One region of the Vescimonas sp. genome, then DNA from elsewhere that is predicted to be linked to it. Evidence: a T-box and tRNA genes for the amino acid it is inferred to sense, from the RefSeq annotation. Region 1 holds a T-box; the other holds one or more tRNA genes.
What was found. A T-box is a leader RNA that pairs with one kind of tRNA and senses whether it is charged. The one in region 1 lies ahead of tyrS (tyrosine--tRNA ligase), so its partner is inferred to be a tRNA-Tyr.

Region 1 (9,903 bases):
AGCAAATGTACCGCGAAGGAGTGGCGCAGCGTGTGGGGCGTGATGTCCTTGTTGATCTCCGCCTTCTCCTGATAGTACTTGATGATCTTCCAAAAGCCCTGACGGCTCATGCGCTCGCCGTTCATGTTGACAAACAGGGCCTGCTCGTTCTCGTCAGCGATGATGCGGGGCCGGATATCCTTCACGTAGTCCTCCAGCGCCTTGACGGCGGCAGGATACAGCGGCACGATGCGCTCCTTGTCCTTGCTCCGGCATCGGATGAAGCCTGCGGACAGGTTGATGTCACCGACGTTCAGACCGATGAGTTCCGACACGCGGATACCGGTGGCGTACAGCAGCTCCAGCATGGCGTGGTCACGGAACCCCTTCTCGTCCACGCACTTGGGCTGTTCTAAGAACAGCTCCACCTCTCGGTTGGTCAGGATCTCCGGATATTTGCGCTCCACCTTCATGGCTGTCACCGCTTTGGCGGGGTTGGTCTTAACTGCGCCGGACTGCACCATGTAGCTGTAGAAGGACTTGATGGATGCGGTAGAGCGGGTCACGGTGGCGGGAGACTTCCCGCTGTGGTTCATATGGAGCAGGTACTCGTTGATGGTCTCCTTCTTCACCTTGCGGAGGTCGGCAGTACCGTTGGTGATGAGCCAGCTCTGGAATTGGGTCAGATCGCGTATGTAGGAGCTGAGGGTATTGGCGGAGGCCCTTTTCTCCTCGCTTAGATAGGCGCGGTAGGCCGCGATATAGTCCGTCATATTCCCTCACCCCTCTCCTTTTTCAGGCGATACGCGCCAAAATAAGCGCAAAAAATTTTGGTACAATGGCGCACTCCACCACCGTACCGGTCAGAAGCACAAACACACAAAACAGCAGCATCCGCCAGTTCAGCTCCGGTCTGCGGGGCCGCAGACGCGGCATGGCGCGGCACGCCTGGGCAAAACCGGCATCGGCCAGGCACAGCGTACACGGCAGCACAAACAGACACCGCAGCCCCAGAGCTGCCAGCGCCAGCAGCACACCGTCCCGTCCCAGCGCTGCAGCGAAGCAACACACGGAAAAGGACAGAAAAAACCCCTGTGCCGCACACAACAGTGGGATCAGAGCCACACCGGCGGCACTGAGCCCGAACAAAAACGCCAGCAGCGGATACCGCAGGTAGGCTGCCGCCGCGGACAGTACGGACACAGGCTGCTGCGAGCGGCCGTCCGCCAGTTGGGCGTAGCTCTGGACGTAGGCGCCCAACTGCGCCAGCGCGTCGGTGCTGATGCTCCGGCGCGCCGGATACGCCGCCGCCATACCCAGCAGGAAACAAACACACAGTATCCAAAAACGCATGTCCGACTTTACCGCCGGATGTGCCCCATTCTTACGCAGCTTCATCGGCTCACCTCGTCTTACCGTATGAGCCGGCGCGCACAAATAGACCGCGAGCGGATGTACTAAATAATATATGGCAAATCTCACAAAACCGCAAGGGCTTTCGCGCAAAAAGCCGTTTTTTGTAAATTATGCCAAAATGTTATGTAAACGCAATTATGTAAACCGCATAAACGAGGAGGGCGGAGGCTCTCGGGAACCTGCACAATCGGCGATATGTGGTCGGGTCGGAAAAATCGCGCACAATATATTGGCTCCGCCCCCGATGACCCGCAGGCGGTCAGGGGCGGCCTTCCCCGTCAAGGCTTTTTAGGCGAAACGAAGAATTTCGTTATTTTAACCATGCTCTTTTTTATGTCACCGCCGTCCGTGGGCTGTGGCGCGGCGCGGCCGCTCCCCTGCTCTACGGGTCCCCGCCTGCCGCTTTCCCTTTTTCCGGCCCGGCAGCCCTGCCAGCACCGCACCGCCGAAGATGGCCCCTGTCAGCAGCGGGCCGTGCGCGGCAAAATTTGTCTCGCCGCCGATAGCCACCAGCCACACCACCGCGTACAGGCACACCGCCACCGCCAGGCTCTGGGGCAGCGGCGGAGCGCTGCTGCTGCGGATGGCGCTGCGCCCGCCGATCATCACGGCGGCGGCATAGGCGGCGCAGACCAGTGCCGACGCCGCACTCTCTCCTACCAGCCCGCGCTGGAGCATCAGAGCCGCCGCAGCCAGCAGGAGCAGCAGCGTCACCACGGCCAGCAGTAACCCCTTCCACGCCGCCGCACCCAGCAGCTTCTTTACGGACATAAAAATACCTCCCCCAACATGCTTTTTTACAGCATATTCGGGAGAGGTATTATTCTATGCGGGGAAGTTACTTGCTCTCGCTGTCCTCGGTTTTCTCGGCGGGAGTCTCAACAGTCTTTTCCTCAGCCTTGTCGGCCTTCTTGTCCTTCTTGGCGGGACGCTGCTGGGCGGCGGCCTGCTCGTCCAGCGTGCCGACCTGGCCGATAGCGGACTTCAGGAACTCCACGCGGACGCGGTCCTCGCTGGTCTCGATGACCACGGTGCGGTCCGTGATACCCACGACGCGGCCGTACACGCCGCCGATGGTGGTCAGCCAGTCGCCCTTCTTCAGGGAGTTGCGCATCTCCTCGGCCTGCTTTTTCCGCTTGTTCTCGGGGCGGATCATCAGGAAGTAGAAAATGGCGATCATCAGGACGATCATCATGATCGTGGAACCCATACCGGTACCGGCGCCGGTGGTGCCGGTGGTCGATGCGTATGCGATGTCAAACATGGAACGTTACTCCTTTTTTACATAATGGCACTATTATACCGAACCTCGTCCTCTTTGGCAAGGGGTTTCACACACGTTCTGCCAATTTTTTGCTGTATGCGCCGCGGAACTCCTCGAAGCAGTCCTGATCCAGACTGTCGCGGATGCGCTGGGTCAGCTTGTTATAAAAATACAGATTATGCATCACCGCCAGACGCATGGCCAGCATCTCCTCCGCCGTGAACAGGTGCCGCAGGTAGGCGCGGCTGAAATTCCGGCACACGGGGCAGTCGCATTCAGGATCGATAGTTCCCTCGTCCAGCTTGTACTTGGCGTTCTTGATGTTCAGCGTGCCGCTCCAGGTGAACAGCTTGCCGTGACGGGCATTGCGGGCAGGCATCACGCAGTCGAAGAAGTCCACACCGCGGGCCACGCCCTCAATGATGTTGCTGGGCGTACCCACGCCCATGAGATAGCGGGGCTTATCCGCCGGCATATAGGGCTCTACCTTCTCAATGATGTCGTACATCACATCCGTGGGCTCCCCTACCGCCAGGCCGCCGATGGCGTAGCCGTCGCAGTCCAGCTTGGCGATCTCCTGCATGTGCCAGGTCCGCAGGTCTGCGTAGGTGGCGCCCTGGTTGATGCCGAACAGCATCTGCCGGGGGTTGATGGTGTCCGGCAGCGCGTTGAGCCGGTCGTGCTCCGCTTTGCACCGCGCCAGCCAGCGCAGCGTCCGCTCACAGCTGGCCTTGGCGTAGTCGTAGGGTGCAGGGTTCTCCACGCATTCGTCGAAGGCCATGGCAATGTCGGAGCCCAGGTTGGACTGGATGCGCATGCTCTCCTCCGGCCCCATGAAAATGCGGCGGCCGTCCAGATGACTGGCAAAGGTGACGCCCTCCTCGCTGATCTTCCGCAGGCCGGCCAACGAGAACACCTGGAAACCACCGGAGTCCGTGAGGATAGGGCCGTCCCAGCGCATGAACTTGTGCAGGCCGCCCAGCTGGCGCACCACGTCGTCGCCGGGCCGCAGGTGCAGGTGATACGTGTTGGAAAGCTCGATCTGTGTGCCCAGCTGCTCCTTCAGATCCAGTGCGCTGACGCCGCCCTTGATGGCGGCCTGGGTACCCACATTCATGAACACCGGCGTCTGTACCTCGCCGCCGTGGGCGCAGGTGAACACGCCCCGCCGCGCCTTGCCCTGTTTTTTGATGACTTTGAACATTTATGCCTCCTCCATATCATCCAGCGCCTTCTCCGCCATGCGGCGGGAGCCCAGCAGCCATACCAGGTCGCCGCGCTGGATCACGAAATTCACGTCGGGTCCGATAATGGGCAGCAGGTTCCGCTGTAACCCCAGGATCATGCAGTCATAGTTCTCTCGCAAACCGCTGTCGCGGATGGTGCAGCCCGCCAGATGATCATTCTTCGCCACAGCCAACGTGTAGGTATACAGTGCCTTCTCTCCGCTGATATAGGCATGCAGCGTGGGCAGCTCCGCCTCCCCCGCCCCTACGGACAGTCGCAGGGAGACCAGGTTCTCCCGCTCACCCAGGACGGCCAGCCGGTCTCCCTCGCTGAGCACCGTGTCACCGGAGGGGATGTCCAGCTCCCGCTTGCCGTGGACAATCTTGATGATATTCACGCCATAGCGCCTGCCCCAGCCCAGAGCCCGCAGATCCTTCCCTGCCTCCTCCGATGGGCAGATCAGCTCCGTGACGTACAGCTTCTCGTCCAGCCATGTGGCATCGTCGCTGTCGCCGTACTGCTGCAAAAGGCGCTCATTGAAGTTGGTAAGGAACCGCGTCTCCACCGACAGGTAGGCCGACGCGAACCATCCGAAGTGCCCTGCCACCAGCACCGCCGCTGCCAGCAGCGGCAGCAGCCACAGACTGTGGATGCCCAGCACCGTCCGGATAGGCAGGAACACGATGAGCACGATGACGAGCACGCGGATGACGCTGAGAGCGATCAGCGGCAGACGAAAGCTGCGCTTCTTCGCCCACAGCACCGTATACTGCGGCGAATGGGCATCCAGCATGGGCCGGATGAACATGGCGATGCACAGATAGACAGCGCACAGCGTGATGGCCTTACTGATCCACAGCACATGGATGGTCTCCCGCAGCAGCGGCAGCAGCACCGCGTCACCCAGAATCACGATGCCCAGCATCAGCACGCCATAGAATACCGTTCTTTTCACATAGCGGCGCAGGAACACGGCCCAGTCGCTGTCCTGCTCCTTGACGCTCTGCTCCTCGTCGGTGTAGCGCTCCAGCTGCTGCACCAGCTTCTGCGGCAGCAGTCTTTCAAGACCGGTGCAGATCCGATCGGCGCTCTTGATGAAGAACGGTGTGGTCAGCGTGGTGATGACCGATACAGAGATGATGATGGGATAGATGTAGTCCGCGATGACGCCCAGCGACAGGCCCAGCGACGCGATGATGAACGCGAATTCGCCGATCTGCGCCAGCGAGCAGCCGCAGTAGATGGCCTGCCGCAGCGTGTGGCCCGACAGCAGCACGCCCAGCGAGGAAAACAGCAGCTTCCCCACGATGGTCACCGCGGTCAGTATCAGGATAGGCCAGATGTACTTTACCACGGCGCCGGGATCCAGCATCATACCCACAGAGATGAAGAATACCGCGCCGAACAGGTCTTTAACGCCGGAGGTCAGGTGTTCCACCCGCTCGGCGTGGACGGTGCCTGCCAGCAGCGAACCGGCCAGAAACGCGCCCAGCGCCGAGGAGAAGCCAAGCGCGTCCGCCAGAAGCACCATACCGAAGCAGATGCCCAGCGACACGATAAGCAGCGTCTCGTCGCTCATCAGCTTGGACGCCTTGTTCAGCAGCGTAGGCAGCAGGAAGATGCCCAGCACCAGCCACAGCACCAGATACAGCACCAGCAGTCCCAGCTGCAGCGCCAGTGCGCCGCCGGAGATGGACTTACTGACGGAGATGGTGGACAGGATGATCATCATGAAGATGCCCGCGATATCCTCCATCACCAGCGTGCCGAACACCAGCTGGGCGAAGTCCGTTTTCCGGACGTTCAGTTCATCGAAAGCCTTGATAATGATGGTGGTGGACGACATGGACAGCATGCCGCCCAGGAAGATGCTGTCCATGGTGCCCCAGCCCATAAGCTGTCCCACGGCGAAGCCCATGGCCAGCATGCCGCCCACCTCCACCAGCGCTGTGATGATGGCGGTGCCGCCCACGCTGGCCAGCTTGTGGAGGTTGAACTCCAGTCCCAGGCAGAACATCAGGATGATGATGCCGATCTCGCTCCATGTGGACACTGCCTCGATGTCAGCCAGCGAGAAGAATAACGGCATATAGGGGCCGATGAGGAATCCCGCCAGTATGTAGCCCAGGACCAGCGGCAGATTCAGCTTTTTGAAGATAACGGTGATGACACCGCCGGTCAGCAGGATAACGGCAAGGTCAGAAACGAGATCCGGCAAATGCACCTGAAGTCCTCCTTTTCCTTTTAGTGGATAAACATCGCATCGCCAAACGAGAAGAACCGGTAACGCTGCTCCACGGCCTCCTTGTAGGCGGACAGCACATGCTCCCGTCCCGCCAGCGCAGATACCAGCATGATGAGGGTGGACTCCGGCAGGTGGAAGTTGGTGACCAGCGCGTCCATCACCTTAAAGCGGTAGCCCGGGTAGATGAAGATGTCCGTCCAGCCGGCGCTGGCCCGCATGGTGCCGTCCTCCGCCGCCTGAGACTCCACGGTGCGGCAGCTGGTGGTGCCCACGCAGATAACGCGGCCGCCGCTGCGCTTCGTCTCGTTGATGAGATCCGCCGTCTCCTGCGGGATAACGCAGTATTCGCTGTGCATGGCGTGGTCGGTGACCTCCTCCTCCTTCACAGGGCGGAAGGTCCCCAGTCCCACATGTAGTGTAACGTAGCCTACCTTTACACCCATTTGCTGAACGCGCTCCAGCAGCTCCGGTGTGAAATGCAGGCCCGCAGTAGGTGCGGCGGCGGAGCCGTTCACCTTGGAGTAGACGGTTTGATACCGCTCCCTATCCTGCAGTTCCTCCTTGATGTAGGGCGGCAGCGGCATCTTGCCCAGCCGATCCAGTACCTCCAGGAAAATGCCCTCGTAGGAAAAGCGCACCAGCCGATTGCCGTCCGGCAGCTCCTCCGCGATCTCCGCCGTCAGCTCACCGTCGCCGAAGGACACCTTCGCGCCCTTGCGCAGCTTCTTCCCCGGCCGCACCAGACACTCCCACACGTTGCTGCCGCGGTCGATGAGCAGCAATATCTCGCACACGCCGCCCCCAGGCACGCGATGGCCCAGCAGCCGCGCCGGCAGGACGCGGGAATTGTTCAGGATCAGGCAGTCGCCGGGCCGCAGGTACTCCGGCAGGTCGAAGAAGTGCCGGTGCTCTGTGGCACCGGTCTCCTTATCCAGCACCAGCAGCCGTGAGGCGTCCCGCTGAGGGATGGGTGTCTGGGCGATAAGCTCCGGCGGCAGGTCAAAATAAAAATCATGGGTCTTCATAGGCATACCACACATTCTTTCATATAGTAACATCTTATTATAGTATAAAATCTCGCGCCGTTCAACCACTTTCTGCGGCCTTACGCCCCGAAACGCTCCAAAGGCTGCGGCGAAGCCGCAGCCTTTGAGGTAGTAACATTTTATGCGCAGATGACCGGCTCTATCACACCAGAACGGCGCGGTGGAATACCTTTTTGCCCTTTTTGATAATGACGCCGTCGCCGGTGAACTGCTCGCAGCCGAAGGTGGTCTCGATGGCGGACACCTTCTGGTCATTGACTGCCACGCCGCCCTGCTGTACCAGACGGCGTGCCTCGCCCTTGGAGGCGGCCAGCCCGCACTTCACCAACAGCGTCAGAACGTCGATGGCGCCGCCGCCGAAGTCGTCGTTGGTCAGCTCGGTAGTGGGCATGTGCTCGGTGTCACCGCCGCCGGAGAACAGTGCCTTGGACGCGGCGCGGGCCTTCTCGGCCTCGTCCTCGCCGTGGACCAGCTTCGTCAGCTCGTAGGCCAGGATGTCCTTGGCTTCGTTGAGCTGCGCGCCCTCCCAGTTGGACATCTTATCGATCTCCTCCAGCGGCAGGAATGTCAGCATGCGGATGCACTTAAGCACGTCGGCGTCGTCGATGTTGCGCCAGTACTGATAGAACTCGAAGGGGCTGGTCTTGTTGGGATCCAGCCACACGGCGTTGCCGGCGGTCTTGCCCATCTTGTTGCCCTGGGAGTCTGTCAGCAGAGTGATGGTCATGGCGTGGGCGTCTTTGCCCAGCTTGCGGCGGATCAGCTCGGTGCCGCCCAGCATATTGGACCACTGGTCGTTGCCGCCGAACTGCATATTGCAGCCGTTGTGCTGGAACATATAGTAGAAGTCATAGCTCTGCATGATCATGTAGTTGAACTCCAGGAAGCTCAGTCCCTTCTCCATGCGCTGCTTGTAGCACTCGGCACGCAGCATGTTGTTGACGGAGAAGCAGGCACCCACCTCGCGCAGCAGGTCCACATAATTCAGATCCAGCAGCCAGTCGGCATTGTTGAGCATGATGGCCTTGCCCTCGCCGAAGTCAATAAATCGCTCCATCTGGCGCTTGAAGCACTCGGCGTTGTGGTCGATATCCTCCTTGGTGAGCATCTTCCGCATATCGGTACGGCCAGAGGGGTCGCCGATCATGGTGGTGCCGCCGCCGATGAGGGCGATTGGCTTGTTGCCCGCCATCTGCAGACGCTTCATCAGGGTCAGCGCCATGAAATGACCTGCCGTCAGAGAGTCCGCCGTGCAGTCAAAGCCGATGTAGAACGTGGCCTTGCCGTTGTTGATCATCTCGCGGATCTCTTCCTCGTTGGTGACCTGCGCGATGAGGCCGCGAGCCACCAGTTCTTCGTAAATTCCCATTTTTTCAGTTTCCTTTCCGTTGATGTTGTTGTCATTTTCCTGGCAAAGGACGAAAAAAACGCCCCCTGCCTGCTGACAGAGGGCGATCAGAATCGCGGTACCACCTCATATTCGCCATGCCCTCACGGACATGGCCTCGTCGGGTGCTGACACACCCTGCCGCTGTAACGGGCGGACCCGACACATCCCTACGCGCCCAACGGCTTCAGGAGGCTGCTCCAGGATGTATTCACAGGCTCCGCCCTGTCCTCCTCGCACCGTCCGGAGGCTCTCTTTGCAGGCGCAGAAGCGTGCTACTTCTTCCCTTCATCACTGTGGCATTATCAAGTTGTCACTATTTTAGCAGAAATTCTCCGTTTGTCAACTATCATTTTACCGAAACCGGTGCATTGGCGTCAACGCATGGAAGCACGAAACTTTTCCGCCTCAGCCAGCAGTTCCTCCGCCCCATCCAGTATGGTCTGGGACACGTGGCTGCCGCCGGTAAGCCGGGCCAGCTCCTGACGGCGCTGTTCCCGATCCAGACGCTGCACAGCGGTGTAGGTGCGACCGTCCCGCTCCCCCTTCTCCACGGAGAAATGAGTATCCGCCATGGCCGCCAGCTGCGGCAGATGGGTGACGCACAGCACCTGCTTGCGGCGGCTGATGCGGGCCATCTTCTCCGCCACCTTCTGGGCGGCACGGCCGCTGACGCCGGTATCCACCTCATCGAACACCAGCGTGCCCACCTGATCCTGCTCACTGAGCACGTTTTTCATGGCCAGCATGATGCGGGCCAGCTCACCGCCGGAGGCGATCTTGTGGATAGGCCGCAGCTCCTCGCCCGCATTGGCGGACATCAGGAACCGCACCTGGTCCATGCCATCGGCGCTGAGAGGCTTCTCTGCGATGTCCACGGCGAACCGGATCCTGCCCATGTCCAGCTGCCGCAGCTCCTCCAGGATCTGGGCGGACAGCCGCTCCGCCGCCTGCCGCCGCCCCTCGGACAGAGCCTGCGCCGCACTGACGGCTTCCTTCTCCGCCTTGCCCAGCTGCCGCTCCAGCTGTGTCAGCGCATCACCGGCGTACTCGATCTGCTCCAGCTCGGCGCGGCAGCGCTCCAGATAGGCCAGCATGTCCTCCACGCTGGGGCCGTACTTCTTTTTCAGGCGATACAGCTGGTCCAAGCGGCTCTCCACATCGTCCAGCTCGTTGGGCGAGAAATCGAAGCCCTCCCGCTTGTCCTCGATGGTGGCTGCCACATCGTAGGCTTCGCTGTACAACGCCTCCAGCCGCTGGTACAGGCCGGCGTAGTCGTCGTCCAGATGCCGTACCGCGCCTACGGAGTCCTGCGCCCGCCGCAGCATGCCCAGCGCAC
Region 2 (9,903 bases), on a different contig from region 1:
ACATGGTGTGGCAGGTGGAGGACGCCTTCGGTCCCGTGTCGCTGCTGGTGAACAACGCTGGTGTGGCGGGACAGGCGCTGTTTCAGGACATCAGCGACGAGCTGTGGCACCGATACTTCTCCGTCAACGTGGATGGCGCGTTCCACACCATCCAGGCCGTGCTGCCCCGGATGCTGCATGAGCACGAGGGCTGCATCGTCAATATCTCCTCCATCTGGGGGCTGCGCGGCGCCAGCTGCGAGGTGACGTATGCCGCCACCAAGGCGGCGCTGATCGGGTTGACCCGTTCACTGGCGGCGGAGCTGGCGCCCTCCGGCATCCGCGTCAACTGCGTGGCGCCCGGTGTTATCCGCACCGATATGCTGAACGCCCTGCCGCCCGCGGTGCTGCCGCAGCTGGCGGAGGAGACGCCGCTGGGACGGCTGGGTACGCCGGAGGACATCGCCGAGGCGGTGGCATTCCTGGCGGACCAACGGGCGTCCTTCATCACGGGACAGGTGCTTACCGTCGACGGCGGCTTCATTTTGTAATTCACAACAATGCAAAGGCGTACGGCTTGGCCGTGCGCCTTTTTCTTTACATATGCTGCTGGGGCAGGGGCTGGCCGTGGATCATGACGCGGCCGAAGCAGGTGAGGCTGCGGCCGCTGTCGCGGTGGAACGTTACGTCCATATCGGCCCGGGCGCGGTTCAGAGAGAACAGATAGACCATGCCGAAGCCATCGCGGTAATACTGCTTGCACAGCATGTCGCCGTCCACGCAGAAGATGCCTACGTCGCCGTTCTGCAGGGGATCGTGATTCACGTAGACCACGTCGCCGTCGGCGATCTGGGGCATCATGGAGTCACCCTGGATGCGGACGGCGAGCTCTGCGCCGGGGGGCACGTCACCTTCCACGGGGACGAGGGTATAGTCCTCGCCGAATACAGGGGCGGCAAAGCCTGCCGCCGCCGGAGACTGGTACAGCGGGATGGTACGCCGCTCCTGACGGGGACGGAGCCGCTGCTCCTCTGCCACCATGATGTCCAGTGCGTCCACCAGCGTGTGGACCGTCTGACGACCGGACAGCGGCAAGCGGCGGTATTTCTCCAGCAGCTTCCGCTCCTCATCGGACTGGATGCCGCCAATGTGGCGGAAGCTGCCGCGGTACAGGTAGTTGGGGTCCACCTCCAGCGCGTCGAACAGCCGCAGCAGTACCTCCTCCTTAGGGGCGCTGACGCCGGTCTCGTAGTTGCCCACCGCTGAGGGGGAAACGCCCAGGCGGGCGGCCAGCTCCGTGCGGCTCAGGCCCAGCTCCTTCCGCCGCTTCTGCAGCTGCTCACAAAAACTCATGGGAAACGCCTCCTCGCCAGATTTCGACAAATTCTGTCCCTATCCTAACCCAGATCCTTGGTTTTGTCAATCTATTTTAACAAGAAACTTGAAAAAATAGACTTGACATTACAAGATTCTTGTGATACGCTGTACAAGTCAACAAGAAAACTGGTTTTCGAAATAGAAGAGAACCGCTGCGCCGTGACGGGCGCAGCGGTATTGGGAGGGGAAAATAAAAATACCGACCGCACAGATGCGCAATCGGTATTTTTGACGAGGATGGTGGATTTACCCCTGCGGGGCATAAACTTCGACTCCACCTATCCCCACCAAAAAAATATCCCCGCCGGCCAGACGACCGTCGGGAATATTTGGTGGGGGATGGTGGATTTACCCCTGCGGGGCATAAACCTCGACTCCACCTATCCCCACCAAATAAAAAGTACCAACCACCTGACGGTGATCGGTACTTTTTGGTGGGGGATGGTGGATTCGAACCACCGAAGGCGTTGCCAGCAGATTTACAGTCTGTCCCCTTTGGCCACTCGGGAAATCCCCCATATTCACTTGGAGCTGGTGGACGGATTCGAACCCCCGACCTGCTGATTACAAATCAGCTGCTCTACCAGCTGAGCTACACCAGCATCTCCATCAGCGCAGTTTATTCTAACAGAACTTTCGGGGTTTGTCAACACATTTTTTACGCAAGAAATGAAGGAGAGTGATCGCGCGTGAAACTTGCCGAACTGTCACCGCTGTATGAGGACAGCGCCCAGCGCATCCAGAGGCGCATGGAGCAGCTGCGGCTGGACCTCCGGACCGCCGACGATCCGGACAGCGCCCGCCAACTGCGCCGCCGTTTGACAGAGCTGCAGCCCATGCTGCGCCAGTGCCGCCAGCTGGCACGGCTGACGGCCCATTACTACGACAGGAGTGACCGGAGTTATGATCCATTCCGCCTTTGATCCCATGGACATCGCCGGCCTGCACCAGTGGATGCAGCAGCAGGCCGGCGACAACAGCCAGCGGCGGCAGCGGCTGCTGCACAACCTGTCCCGTGCCATGACGGAGGAATTAACACCCCGCCAGCAGGAGATGCTGCATCTGTACTACTACGAAAAGCTGAATATGGCCCAGATCGCGGGGCGTCTGGGGGTCAACAAGTCCACCGTGTCCCGCACCTTGTGCCGTGCGCGGCACAGATTGCATCACATCTTGCAATATAGCCTGTAATTTTCAAAAATATCCCTTGACTTTGCAGGCTCTCGTGCATATAATGCCTTTTGTTACCGGAGAGGAGGGAACAAAGTGTCCGTCTATAATAAGATCCTGCATGAGCGCGGGCTGCGCCTGCTGGGCGGCATCGTGGGCGCCGCCATCATGGCGTCGGCCATCAACCTGTTCATCGTGCCTCAGGGCTTCTACGCAGGCGGCGCCTACGGTCTGTGCCAGGTGATCCGTACCCTGCTGGTGACGCGGGCGGGGGTGAATGTGCCCTTCGATCTGGCGGGCCTGCTGTACCTGCTGGCGAATCTGCCCATGTTCTATCTGGCCTATCGGGGACTGGGGCGAACGTTTTTCGTCAAGGCCACCATCGTCACCGTGTGCAACTCCATCTTTTCGGCGCTGATTCCCTCCCCCGCCGTGCCCATCATCGCAGACCCGCTGACCAGCTGCCTTATCGGCGGCCTGGGCGTGGGCTTCGCCGCGGGGCTGGTGCTGAGCTGCGGCTGTTCCACCGGTGGCCTGGACATTCTGGGATTGTACCTCAGCAAGAAGAATCCCAAGTTCACCGTGGGCCGGTTCTGCATCTGCTTCAACGTATGTCTGTACATGCTGTGCCTGTTCCTGTTCAACGCCACCACGGCCATCTACTCCGCTATCTACAATATCCTGAACAACCTGTTTCTGGATAAACTGCACCAGCAGAACGTCAACGTGGAGATGCTGATCTTCACCAAGAAGAATAATCCGGAGCTGGTCCGCTTCATCATCGAAAAGCTGGACCGCGGCGTGACGTACTGGACGGCCCACGGCGCCTATACCGGCGACGAGGTACAGGTGCTGTGCGTGTGCCTGAGCAAGTACGAGATCGGCACGCTGCAGCAGGTGATGCAGGAGATGGATCCCAAGGCGTTCTTCATCGTGCAGGAGGGCGTCCACACCGGCGGCAACTACCGGAGGCATCTGAACTGACGCAGCATACGAAAAGGCTTCCATCTGGCAGATGGGAGCCTTTTTTTGCATGGAGGAAAGCGCCGAAGCGCCGCCTGCTGCGGATGAAGCGAGGCGGTTTCGAGGAAGTGTCCCGACTGCCGGCCGCGGCAGCGGCTGGGAGTTGGTTGACACGGCGGTGAGCGCCGAGGAGCACGCGAAAAAGATCACCACCCAAATGGGTGGTGATTTATGGAGCGGGCGACGAGGCTCGAACTCGCTACCTCGACCTTGGCAAGGTCGCGCTCTACCAGATGAGCTACGCCCGCAAACGCAAGGTTGATTATAGCGTATAAGCGCCGGTTTGTCAACCCTGCATTTTCTGTTTTTCCGTTTTCTTCGGATGTGGTCCGCTCAGTGTACCAGCAGGATCTCCACCAGACCCACGCTGTCCCAATCCGGATAGAAGCGCACCAGCCAGTCTGCTCCGCCTGCGGAGCGCTCCACCTCACGGATCAGCCGCTCGATATCGGCGGCGGAGCTGTCGGTGCTGCTGAACTGCACCACCAGCTCCGTCAGACCCTCGTCCTGAGCCTGAGCCAGCAGGTCCCGCAGGGCCGAGGTATTGGTGACGTGGGCGATGCTTGCCATCTGCTGGGCAGTGCAGCGGTAGCTGATGGTGACGGTGATCTCGCTGTAATTGCGGGCGGAGTCGTCCAGCGTGTATTGCAGGTACTCCACGGCGTAAGAGCCCAGGGGCGTGTCATGCTCCACCTCGCGGCAGGCCATCTCCGCCGCGTCCGTGGCGTCCAGGCCCTCCCCTCCATAGTACAGGCGGATGGTACCCTCCTCTGTGTGGTTGCCCACCAGAAGGAGAATGTCGTTTACCAGATCCTGATAGGTGTCGGCCTGCAGCACGCCGCGGCCGCTTCCCTCATAATAGGAGGAGCTGTGGTCCTTGACCTCGTACCACTCCCGCTGGAGAAAGCTGCCGCAGCCCGTCAGGCACAGCAGCACCGCCAGCAGCAGCGGCAGCGCTCTTTTCTTCATGGGATATCCTCCTTTCCGGCGTTTTACAGAAGCTCCAGCTGCTTTTCCTCACTGTCCTCCGGCCGCAGCAGGGCGCCGGCGGCGGGGATGGTGCGGGTACGGTAGCGGGCCTGGTTGGTGATGCCGGTGTCGGCCACATCGGCCAGCCGCTCCAGATGGTATTTGGGCTTGATATTCATGACCTGCACACCCTGGGTGCCGCGGGTGGTCTTGGGCGCCAGCAGTGCCGTGTGTACCAGCAGAGCCCGGGGCTCATTGGTCAGCAGCGCCAGCTCGCGATCCTCCGTCAGGGGCAGGATCTGTACCAGCGGGAACTTTTCGCAGTAGGCGCCGGTGAGCTTGCGGCGGTTGGAGGTGGTGGCGTAGGCGCTGAGGCTGACGCGGGCCACGCGGCCGTTCTCAAAGGCAAACAGCAGGCTGCCGCTGTAATCCCCGGGCAGGCACAGGAAGATCACATTCTCCCCTGCATCCAGCCCCAGCTTGGCGGGCAGATAGTCGCCCAGCAGCGAGGCTTTCGTCTCGCCGAACTCGCTGGCGCGGGTCTTGTAGACCTGCTGCCTGTCGGTGAAGAACATCAGCTCCGTGTTGTTGGTGGCCTCGAAGTACTGGCTGGGGCCGTCGCCCTCCTTGTACTTCTGGTCGCCGGACATCCGCAGGGACTGGGGCGTGATCTTCTTGAAATAGCCCTCACGGCTGAGGAACAGGTGGACGGGATAGTCCTCCGGCGCGTCCTCCGCCGGCTCCTCCGGCAGCTCGTGGCTGTATACGATCTCGGTGCGGCGGGGCACGGCGTACTTCTTCCGCACCTCTGTCAGTTCGTCGATGATGATGCGGCGGATGCGTCCGGGTTTGGCCAGCGTGTCCTCCAGATCGTCGATCTCATCGGCCAGCGCCGCCGTCTCCTGCACCCGCTTGAGGATGTACTCCTTATTGATATTGCGGAGCTTGATCTCCGCCACGTACTCCGCCTGCACCTGGTCGATGCCGAAGCCGATCATCAAGTTGGGGATGACCTCGGATTCTTCCTCTGTCTCGCGGATGATCCGGATGGCCTTGTCGATGTCCAGCAGGATGCGCTTCAGGCCCTGCAGCAGGTGGAGCTTTTCCTTCTTTTTGCTGAGGATATAGTACACGCGGCGCTTGACGCAGTCGGTGCGCCACGCTGTCCACTCGGTGAGGATCTCCCCCACTCCCATGACCCGGGGCATACCGGCGATGAGGATGTTGAAGTTGCAGCTTACCGTGTCCTGCAAGGGCGTCAGGCGGAACAGCTTGGCCATCAGCTTGTCAGGGTCCACGCCCCGCTTCAGGTCGATGGCCAGCTTCAGGCCGCTGAGGTCCGTCTCGTCCCGCATGTCACTGATCTCCTTGACCTTGCCGGCCTTCACCAGCTCCGCCACCTTGTCCAGAATGACCTCGATGGTGGTGGAATAAGGGATCTCGTAGACCTCGATGACGTTCTCGCTCCTGTCATAGCGCCAGCGGGCACGGACCTTCAGGCCGCCGCGTCCCGTGGCGTAGATGCTGCGCAGGTCATCGCCATCGCAGATGATCTGGCCGCCAGTGGGAAAGTCCGGCGCCAGCAGCGTGGAGGAGATGTCGTGGTCGGGATTTTTCAGAAAGGCGATGGTGGTGTCGCACACCTCGCCCAGATTGAAGCCGCAGATCTGGCTGGCCATGCCCACGGCGATGCCCTGATTGGCGGACACCAGCACGTTGGGATACGTGGTGGGCAGCAGCGACGGTTCCTTCATGGTGTTGTCGTAGTTGTCCACAAAGTCCACGGCGTCGCAGTCCAGATCCCGGAACAGCTCGGCGCAGATGGGGGCCAGCTTCGCCTCCGTGTAGCGGCTGGCGGCGTAGGCCATGTCCCGGGAGTACACCTTGCCGAAGTTGCCCTTGCTGTCCACGAAGGGGTGCAGCAGGGACTCGTTGCCCTTGGCCAGACGCACCATGGTCTCGTAGATGGCCTGGTCGCCGTGGGGATTCAGGCGCATGGTCTGGCCCACGATGTTGGCGGACTTGGTGCGTCCGCCGGTGAGCAGGCCCATCTTGTACATGGTGTACAGCAGCTTGCGGTGGGAGGGCTTGAAGCCGTCGATCTCCGGTATGGCGCGGCTGACGATGACCGACATGGCGTAGGGCATATAGTTCTCGTCCAGCGTACGGGTGATGGGCTGCTCCACCACCGCGCCCCGCAGGCCCATCACGTTGGGGTCGGCGGGACGGTGGACGGTTTTTTCTTCCGTTTTCTTTTTTGCCATCAGGGTTCCTTTCTCAGCTGACGTCGATCATGTCCAGGTAGCGGCAGCCGTTTTCCGCGATATAGTCCTTGCGGCCGGACAGGTTGTCGCCCAGCAGCAGGTCAAAGACGCGGGCCGTCTCCTCAGCGTCCTCCGGCAGCACGCGGATGAGCCGCCGTGTCTCGGGGTTCATGGTGGTCATCCACATCATCTCCGGATCGTTTTCGCCCAGTCCCTTGGAGCGCTGGACGTTTACCTTTTTGCCGGACAGCTCCTTGAGGATGTCCGCCTTCTCCCGCTCGGAGTAGGCGAACCACGTCTTTTCGCCGCCCTTTTCCCTGCAGGTGATCTCAAACAGCGGCGTCTCCGCGATGTAGACGTAGCCCTCCCGGATCAGGGTGGGGCACAGGCGGTACAGCATGGTCAAAATCAGCGTGCGGATCTGGAAGCCGTCCACATCGCCATCGGTGCAGATGACCACCTTGCTCCACCGCAGATTGCTCAGGTCGAACTGGTTCAGATCCTTCACCGCTTTGCCGCTGACCTCCACGCCGCAGCCCAGCACCTTCATCAGGTCGGTAATGACGTCACTTTTGAAGATGCGGGGATAATCGGCCTTCAGACAGTTCAAAATCTTGCCGCGGACGGGCATCAGGCCCTGGAACTCCGCGTCGCGGCTCTGCTTGCAGGCGCCCAGTGCGGAGTCGCCCTCCACGATGTAGATCTCCCGGCGCTCCACGTCCTTGGTGCGGCAGTCCACGAATTTCTGGACGCGGTTGGCAATGTCGATCTTCTCCGTCAGCTTTTTCTTCTGGTTGATGCGGGTGCGCTCCGCCGTTTCGCGGCTGCGCTTGTTGATGAGCACCTGAGCTGCGATCTTCTCCGCCGCCTCCTTGTTCTCAATGAAGTAGATCTCCATGCGGCTGCGGAGGAATTCCGTCATGGCCTCCTGAATGAACTTGTTGGTGATGGCCTTCTTGGTCTGGTTCTCATAGCTGGTCTGGGTGGAGAAGTTGTTGCTCACCAAAATGAGGCAGTCCTGTACGTCGGGAAACGTGATCTTCGATTCGCCTCTGGTGTATTTGTTGTTGTCCCGCAGGTATTTATCGATGGCGGACACCATGGCCGAGCGGGTGGCCTTCTCCGGACTGCCGCCGTGCTCCAGAAAGCTGGAGTTGTGGTAGTGCTCGCATAGGGCCACGCGGTTGGAAAAGCACAGTGCCACGCTGAGCTTCACCTTGTACTCCGGCTTGTCCGCGCGGTCGCGGCCACGGCGCTCCGCCTCCCAGAACACCGGCTCTGTCAGGGAGTCCTCCCCCGCCAGCTCGCGGATATAGTCGGCGATGCCGTTTTCATACAGAAACTCCTGGGTCTCAAATTTCCCGGGGGCCGTCTCATTGCGCAGACGGAACGTGACACCGGCGTTCACCACTGCCTGCCGCTTCATCACGTCCTGATAGTATTCCAGCGGCACGGCGATGTCGGTAAACACCTCCAGATCCGGCAGCCAGCGAATGGTGGTGCCGGTCCGCTTTTTATTGGTGGTCAGCTCCGTGCTCTCCAGCTGGCCCGCGATCTCGCCCCGCTCGAAGTGCAGGCGGTACTCCCGGCCCTCGCGCCACACGGTGACGTCCATGTAGCGGGAGGCGTACTGGGTGGCGCAGGAGCCAAGGCCGTTGAGACCCAGAGAGAACTCGTAATTCTCACTGTTCTCGTTGTCGTACTTGCCGCCGGCGTACAGCTCGCAGAACACCAGCTCCCAGTTGTAGCGCCCCTCCTTCTCGTTCCAGTCCACGGGGCAGCCGCGGCCCATATCCTCCACCTGTACCGACCGGTCCAGAAAGCGGGTGACGGTGATGAGCTTTCCGTGGCCGCCGCGGGCCTCGTCGATGGCGTTGGACAGGATCTCAAACACCGCGTGCTCGCAGCCCTCCAGCCCGTCGGAGCCAAAAATAACACCGGGCCGTTTCCGGACCCGATCCGCGCCCTTGAGACTGGAGATACTCTCGTTGTCGTATACGTTTTTCTTTGCCATATTATTCCTCCGGCATACACCGAGCCAATCGTTTTCTGTTATTCTACCGTATTTTTCCCGTCAATGCAAGTCTCGCCGCCGCGGTATGCGCCGCACTTCGTCTAAAAGATCCTCCGACCCAAAAAGGTTTACAGATTCCCGCAAAAAATAACAGGAGCGCAACTGGGAAAACCCTTGGTGGAAAAAGGCTTTCCACAGTTTCCACATGGTTTTCCACAACTGTTATGTCAACATAAAGCCGGTAAAAAAGTGCGCAAAACCGTGGGATTTACCATAATTGCCGGAGAAATCACCATTTTCTGGTTTTCCGGCGGAATGGGTATTGTTTCCCCTGTTTCCCACAGTTTCCCGCACTTTTCGACAGGGCCTCTTTTCCCCACGACATTGGCCGCAGGAGAAAGTGCCGCGGCAAGCGAAAGGACCGCCAACAGGCGGTCCTTTCGGAAAAACCGGATAAACGGACTTACTTGATGGGCTCGCCGGCGGCTTCCTTGGCGGCGATTTCCTTCATGGCGTCCTTGTGGCTCAGGTTCACGCGGCCCTTCTCGTCGATCTCCGTGACCTTGACCCACATCATGTCGCCGATCTTGCAGGCATCCTCCACCTTCTCGATGCGGTGGTCAGCCAGCTTGGAGATGTGTACCAGACCATCCTTGCCGGGAGCCAGCTCCACGAAAGCGCCGAAGGTCATCAGGCGCACCACGCGGCCGTAGTACAGCTGACCCACCTCGGGCACGAACACGATGTCGTCAATGCACTTCTTGGCGATGGCGCAGCTCTCCGCGTCAGGGGAGGCGATGTGGATGGTGCCGTCGTCGTCGATGTCGATCTTGGCGCCGGACTCGGCCACGATCTTCTGGATGACGGAGCCGCCCTTGCCGATGACGTCGCGGATCTTATCGGGATCGATGTGCATGGTCAGCATCTTGGGCGCGTACTTGCTCACCTCGGCGCGGGGCTCGGCGATGCAGGGCAGCATCACCTGGTCCAGGATCTGCACACGGGCGTCGTAGGTGATATCCAGCGCGTTCTTGATGATCTCCATGGTCAGACCGTCATTCTTCAGGTCCATCTGGATGGCGGTGATGCCCTTCTTGGTGCCGGCCA

Region 2: it encodes a tRNA-Tyr, which carries the amino acid that the T-box ahead of tyrS (tyrosine--tRNA ligase) is inferred to sense. The anticodon was not compared.

What each region holds. Positions count from the first base shown of each region.
Region 1 is NZ_DBLZXX010000004.1:99,484-109,386, forward strand. It holds gene xerD (site-specific tyrosine recombinase XerD) at 1-752, opposite strand, end outside; gene ACZM22_RS05410 (stage II sporulation protein M) at 775-1,377, opposite strand; gene ACZM22_RS05415 (hypothetical protein) at 1,732-2,166, opposite strand; gene yajC (preprotein translocase subunit YajC) at 2,234-2,659, opposite strand; gene tgt (tRNA guanosine(34) transglycosylase Tgt) at 2,727-3,863, opposite strand; gene ACZM22_RS05430 (monovalent cation:proton antiporter family protein) at 3,864-6,104, opposite strand; gene queA (tRNA preQ1(34) S-adenosylmethionine ribosyltransferase-isomerase QueA) at 6,131-7,156, opposite strand; gene tyrS (tyrosine--tRNA ligase) at 7,320-8,546, opposite strand; T-box leader at 8,622-8,865, opposite strand; gene recN (DNA repair protein RecN) at 8,942-9,903, opposite strand, start outside.
Region 2 is NZ_DBLZXX010000001.1:30,689-40,591, reverse strand. It holds gene ymfI (elongation factor P 5-aminopentanone reductase) at 1-530, shown strand, start outside; gene ACZM22_RS00180 (XRE family transcriptional regulator) at 577-1,332, opposite strand; tRNA gene ACZM22_RS00175 (tRNA-Tyr) at 1,789-1,873, opposite strand; tRNA gene ACZM22_RS00170 (tRNA-Thr) at 1,883-1,958, opposite strand; gene ACZM22_RS00165 (hypothetical protein) at 2,046-2,279, shown strand; gene ACZM22_RS00160 (sigma-70 family RNA polymerase sigma factor) at 2,260-2,547, shown strand; gene ACZM22_RS00155 (YitT family protein) at 2,623-3,510, shown strand; tRNA gene ACZM22_RS00150 (tRNA-Gly) at 3,722-3,797, opposite strand; gene ACZM22_RS00145 (hypothetical protein) at 3,883-4,518, opposite strand; gene ACZM22_RS00140 (DNA gyrase subunit A) at 4,542-6,782, opposite strand; gene ACZM22_RS00135 (DNA gyrase/topoisomerase IV subunit B) at 6,796-8,796, opposite strand; gene ACZM22_RS00130 (hypothetical protein) at 8,974-9,267, shown strand; gene ACZM22_RS00125 (polyribonucleotide nucleotidyltransferase) at 9,260-9,903, opposite strand, start outside.